2 regions of the Vibrio sp. V30_P3S12P165 genome follow, and region 1 is predicted to be linked to the other one. Evidence: predicted binding sites of a transcription regulator. Region 1 holds the regulator's gene; the other holds the start of a gene.
The links. The regulator PurR, encoded in region 1, represses purine synthesis genes. The targets are predictions, from matches to a motif close to TNANGNAAACGTTTNCNTNA.
Positions count from the first base shown of each region.

Region 2: a site for PurR is predicted at 1,551-1,570, ahead of folD (bifunctional methylenetetrahydrofolate dehydrogenase/methenyltetrahydrofolate cyclohydrolase FolD). Genes of this name have one in related genera too.

Region 1 covers NZ_WXWH01000030.1:190,973-194,175, forward strand. The annotation lists gene cmoM (tRNA uridine 5-oxyacetic acid(34) methyltransferase CmoM) at 1-178, opposite strand, end outside; gene elyC (envelope biogenesis factor ElyC) at 267-1,088, shown strand; gene purR (HTH-type transcriptional repressor PurR) at 1,508-2,518, shown strand; cyclic di-GMP riboswitch class I at 2,658-2,742, shown strand; gene CAG57_RS06525 (TfoX/Sxy family DNA transformation protein) at 2,857-3,203, shown strand, end outside.
Region 2 covers NZ_WXWH01000058.1:25,985-29,187, reverse strand. The annotation lists gene CAG57_RS11635 (class I SAM-dependent DNA methyltransferase) at 1-1,059, opposite strand, end outside; tRNA gene CAG57_RS11630 (tRNA-Arg) at 1,263-1,339, opposite strand; gene folD (bifunctional methylenetetrahydrofolate dehydrogenase/methenyltetrahydrofolate cyclohydrolase FolD) at 1,642-2,499, shown strand; gene CAG57_RS11620 (NupC/NupG family nucleoside CNT transporter) at 2,577-3,203, opposite strand, start outside.

The sequences.
Region 1 (3,203 bases):
GTGCCAAACCACCGCCCGCGTCTAAAATGTGCAACGGAGCTTGTGCTTCATCGAAATGGGTAAGTAGACTCATGAGGTCTTGCCAAACAATTACTTGGCGAATCTCACCTTTGTCAGAACCATAAATGTTTTTTGCAAATTTGTGGGCAATATCGTCGAAATTACGGTCTTCTGTCACTGTGGCTTGAGCTATGATAATCAATCGTGCTGCTATTCTGTCATAGGAATGGCAGGAATAAAGAATCTTTCGCTGATTTTACTATCAAGTGCTGTTTTTTCGGACTATTTTGTTTATGTTTGAGCTGAAAAAAATCGTTTCCTCGCTTCTGATGCCTTTGCCAGCACTGCTGATCATTGGTTTTGTCGGTTTAATGTTAATCATGTTTACCGCCAAACGTAAAACAGGCTGTCTTGTGGTGCTCTTTGCATTGAGCGGTCTGTTTTTAATTGCCTTTCAACCCCTTTCTAGCCGCCTCTTAATGCCTTTAGAGCGTCAATACAGCGCGTTTCTGCCCGTCGACGGTTCCGTTGATTATGTGATGGTGCTTGGCAATGGCCATGTTGTGGATGGTACGATTCCACCCACCTCGGAGTTAACTCGAACGGCATTGATGCGCTTAACGGAAGGCATCCGTATTTTACACATGTACCCTGGCGCTAAGCTGATTTTATCAGGCTATGCCGGTGGTACTGAATTTAGCCATGCGAGAATGCTCGCCAAGGTGGCTCTCGCGCTTGGTGTGTCAAAATCTGATATTATTTTACTGGAAACCGCACAAGATACTTGGGAAGAAGCGCGGCAAGCTGCTGCTTTTGTTCAGCATAAAAAACTGGTTCTTGTCACTTCTGCAAGTCATATGGCACGAGCGATGAATGAATTTCACTCTGTTGGACTCACGCCTATCCCTGCTCCGACCAACTACCTAGCCCAAACGAAGGTGAGTCAAGCTTGGGATAAATACATTCCCAAAGCCAAATATCTAGAACAAACAGAGCGCTATTGGTTTGAAACGATGGGACTGATGTGGCAATCAATGCGAGATTGGGTCAGTCAGCATAACAACGCTGAACTCAGTGATACTCAATAACCAATAAACCAGCAAATCAAGATACACGGCTCTTGCTCACAAATTGCTACGTTTACTGACAATTTTGTATGGTTATAATGCATATTTAAGCTAAATTTCATTGCGGGTTGAGTCGTTGCAGTCTAAAATCTTGCTCGCTACTGACAAGATGAATGTAAAAATCAAGCCGCTATTTAACAGCGGTTTTTGTTTTTTTATTACTTTTAGGCTAATTAAAGCCGGTGCCCAAATCATGAAGCGTTATCGTCAAGCAACAGGCAAAATGGCTATTTTTCTCAGCCAGTATCATAAAATCAACATCGCCTATCGCATCATAACGCCGAATGCCCCTATCAGAGGGAAGCCTGGGTATAACTACTGCTGCACTCAATGAAGTGAAAGCCTATGCCGGCTCCAGCAGTCATTGATAGGATAAATTTATGGCTACGATTAAAGACGTTGCACGCTTAGCGGGTGTATCCACAACGACCGTATCTCATGTGATCAACAAAACCCGTTTTGTTGCAGAAACGACACAAGAAAAAGTACTCGAAGCAGTTAAGCAACTGAACTACGCACCAAGCGCGGTGGCAAGGAGCTTAAAATGCAACACAACACGTACAATTGGTATGCTCGTCACGCAATCAACCAATCTTTTCTTTTCTGAAGTGATTGATGGGGTTGAAAGTTATTGCTACCGCCAAGGGTATACATTGATTTTATGTAATACCGGTGGGATTTATGAAAAACAACGTGACTACATTCGCATGTTGGCAGAAAAACGTGTCGATGGCATGTTGGTCATGTGCTCTGACTTAACAGAAGAGTTACTGGAAATGCTCGAAAGCCACCCAGACATTCCTAAAGTCATTATGGATTGGGGGCCAGAAACATCTCAAGCGGATAAGATCATTGATAACTCAGAAGAAGGGGGTTATCTCGCAACGAAGTATCTGATTGAGAAAGGGCATAAAGCTATCGCTTGTCTTAGTGGTCATTTTGTCAAAGCCGCTTGCCAAGAACGGATTACTGGATTTCGTCGTGCCATGGCCGAAGCGAACCTTCCCGTTAATGATGATTGGATTTTAGAAGGTAACTTTGAATGTGATACCGCCGTTTTAGCGGCCGATAAAATTCTCGCCATGGATACTCGCCCAACCGCTGTATTTTGTTTTAATGATACGATGGCACTTGGCTTAATCAGCCGTTTACAACAACGTGGAGTTAGAGTTCCTGACGACATGTCCATTATCGGATACGATAATATTGAACTTGCTGAATATTTTTCGCCACCATTAACTACCATTCACCAGCCCAAACGCCGAGTCGGTAAAAATGCCTTTGAAATACTGCTGGAACGAATTAAAGATAAAGAACACGAACGCCGTACATTTGAAATGCATCCAGAAATTGTTGAACGCGATACGGTACGAGACTTAACCAAAAAATGATGGATAAGCGTAACTAAACCGATTAAAATCACTAAAAATCGAACCAGAGTCACATTTTCAAAAAAATGAAAAGTGACAACGGTTCAGTTTTAATGACTTTATCATCCGTATTCTGAGGTAATACTCGGAATACAGTATGTCACGCACAGGGCAAACCATCTGAAAGGGTGGGACGCAAAGCCTCCGGCCTAAACCCGAATGTGGTAGGTAGCGGGGTTGCCGATGGCTAAACTGCATAGACAGGAAGTTAACTTCTTATTGACATCTTTTAGCAGTTTTTTGCTAGTCTCTCGGACCTGATTTGGTGGCGAATTAGTTAATACACCGAGATTTACAACATGGATAAACCCGTATTAAAAGACTCAATGCGACTTTTTGAGCCACTTGGCCGTATCAAATCGCGTTCAATGTTTGGTGGTTTTGGCATTTTTACTAATGACACGATGTTTGCGTTAGTGGTTAATAACCAACTGCATATACGAGCAAACGATAAATTAGCCGCCAAATTTAAACAACAAGGTTATCAACCCTATGTGTATACAAAAAAAGGGTTCCCCGTTGTGACCAAATATTATGCTTTTCCTGAAACGAGCTGGTCAGATCCGCAATTCATCTTATCTGAGGCACAATCCGCTTTAAAAATTGCTCAACTTGAACGAGACAACCAAGAGCAATCAAAACCAGA
Region 2 (3,203 bases), on a different contig from region 1:
GTTCCCTGAAGGCGGTGTGCCGTATACCCAGCGCGGATCGTTATCATCAACGCCGGTATTCCACTCTTTCATATTGAACGGCGGATTCGCCATGATGAAATCGGCACGTAAATCAGGGTGCTGGTCGTTGGTATAGGTACTAGCAGGCTCTTTGCCAAAATCGTAATCCAGCCCACGAATCGCCATATTCATCGCAGCCAGTTGCCATGTGGTGTAGTTGTATTCCTGACCGTAAATCGAGATTCTTTGTTTTTGCGTGAGCGGATCAATCTCTTTTTGGTTAGCACGACGTTCAATAAATTTCTCTGACTGGACAAAAAAACCGCCGGAACCCATTGCAGGGTCATAGACACGGCCTTCAAACGGTTCAATCATCTCCACAATCAAGCTAACGATAGAGGCAGGGGTATAGAACTGACCGCCTTTTTTGCCTTCAGCCAGGGCAAACTGACCTAAGAAGTATTCGTAAATATGACCAAGAATATCTTTGCTGTTCAGGGATTTATGATTAAACGGAATGGTTGCGATTAGGTTAATCAGCTCATTGAGTTTTGCTTGATCAATTTTTAGCGAGGCGTAGTGCTTGTTGAGCACACCTTTTAGCTTCTGGTTGTCGCGCTCAATCCCTTCCAGCGCATTATCAATCAGGTGACCAACCGAGGTGATCTTCTTGGTCTTACCATCAATAACCAAGTCCGCACCGCCAATCACACGAGGGCCATTGTCTTGCAGAAACTGCCAACGAGATTCAGTCGGTAACCAAAATATGTTTTTTTCTTGGTAGTAATCGCGCTGTTCTAACTCAATTGCGATTTCTTGTTCCAATTCTTCTGCCGTGTAACCTTCAGGATCGAGGAAGTACTCGTGGTCAGGGTTAGCAAAATCTTGTTTTAGCTCTTCTTGGCGCAGGGTGAAGGCGTCAGACACATATTTAACGAAAATTAGCCCCAGCACGGCATGCTTGTATTGAGAGGCATCAAGTGAGGCACGGAGTTTGTCTGCGGCTGTCCAAAGCTTGCTTTCTAACGATTTGAGGAAGTGTTGCTCTTGTTCGTTCATTTAAGATTTCTTGAGGTGCAAAACATTGGCCTTATGATACCAGCCGAATCACAAAAATCATGAATTTATAATGAGGTTTAGTATGGTTTTATGAGATAGCAAACATAATCGTCGTTATGCCAGCCACTTGCCGATGCTCGGGTGAAATCGGCGACAAAGAAAAAAGCGTGAACAGGTTATAACCCGTTCACGCCTCTCAAATGTGGCACGCCCTACAGGATTCGAACCTGTGACCACATGCTTAGAAGGCACGTGCTCTATCCAACTGAGCTAAGGGCGCATTACAGGGTTGGCATTATACGAATTCACTAAGGTAAATCAACGGCTTTATGCGGTCTTGTGTGTTAAGTGCCTAAATTAAAAACAATAGCACACTCATTTTTTTGCCATGGCAAGTGAACGGATGATAAATCAAGCCCTTCCCTACCGCTCGATTGAGGATAAATTGGTTATTTTCTACCCATGCGCTAGCCGCTTGCTTAAAAGCCAAACAAAGCAAACGATTGCTTGTGGATATTTCCCTTGATCTTTGCGACAATTCGCGCAAAATTTTTGGCTACTAATGCGTAAGTAAGGAAAGTCATGACGGCTCAAAAAATTGATGGAAAGTTAATCTCCCAAACGGTACGTTCAGAAGTTGCGGCTCGTGTCAAAGTACGTATTGAAGCGGGACGACGAGCCCCAGGACTCGCCGTAGTATTGGTTGGAGAAGATCCAGCCTCTCAAGTGTATGTCGCCAGTAAACGTCGTGCCTGTGAGGAAGTCGGGTTTGTTTCTCAATCCTATGACCTTCCGGCAAACACCAGTGAAGCGGAGTTACTCGCAATAATTGATACCTTAAATGCCGATAGCACGATTGATGGCATTTTAGTGCAATTACCACTTCCTGCCGGAATTGATACCACACAAGTGCTGGAACGTATCTTGCCGGATAAAGACGTGGATGGCTTCCACCCCTATAATGTGGGCCGCTTAGCTCAGCGAATTCCGACCTTACGCTCATGTACCCCCAAGGGCATTATTACCCTATTAGAGCGCTATAATATTCCTTTGCGGGGTAAGCATGCCGTGATCGTCGGGGCTTCAAATATTGTCGGTCGCCCCATGACTTTGGAGCTGTTATTAGCCGGTTGCACCACGACTACTTGCCACCGTTTCACGAAAGATTTAGCACACCACGTTCGTCAGGCTGATGTTTTGGTCGTGGCGGTCGGAAAACCTCATTTTATTCCTGGCGATTGGATTAAAGAAGGTGCCGTAGTGATTGATGTCGGTATTAACCGTTCAGAAACCGGTAAGCTGGTCGGCGATGTCGATTATGATGTCGCTTGTACCCGAGCCAGCTTTATTACGCCGGTTCCCGGCGGAGTTGGGCCGATGACGGTAGCAAGCTTAATAGAAAATACCTTAATGGCCTGCGAGCTGTTCCACACCGACTAACCCACGCTCAGCCATGCGAACAAAAACGGCGAGCTTTTTATTGGCTCGCCGTTTTTGTTGCTTTGTCTTTGCCAGCGTTACAGCGAAAGAATCACGCCCGCTAAAGCCGCGCTCATTAAATTGGCTAAGACCCCAGCCGAAATAGCTCGAAAACCATATCGAGAAATAAAACTGCGCCGCTCTGGCACTAAGCTGCCTAGCCCACCAATCAATACTGCCATGGTTGAAATATTGGCAAAGCCACACAGTGCAAAGGTCACAATGGCTTGAGAATGTTCGCTCAGTTGCGATTGAACGTTCATTAACTGAATAAAGGCCACAAATTCATTGACGATAATTTTATTGCCAATAAGTGCCCCAGCGGTGATTGCTTCGTGCCATGGAATGCCCAGTAGCCATGCAACCGGCGCAAATAGATAGCCTAAAATCAACTCAAAGCTAAGTTCGACCCCTACCAAACTGCCCGCCCAACCGAGCAGGCCGTTAAGTAGTGCAATCACACTGACAAAGGCTAATAAGGTGGCACCAACGGCGACCGCGATACGTAACCCAGACATGGCTCCATCGGCCACCGCTTCGACAACATTGGTTGCTTTAGGCATGTCAGCTAAATCATCACATTGCGGTAAAATATGAGGCTCGATTTCTGGTACTAATATTTTGGCCATTAACAAACCGGCCGGAGCTGACATAAACGCCGCAGC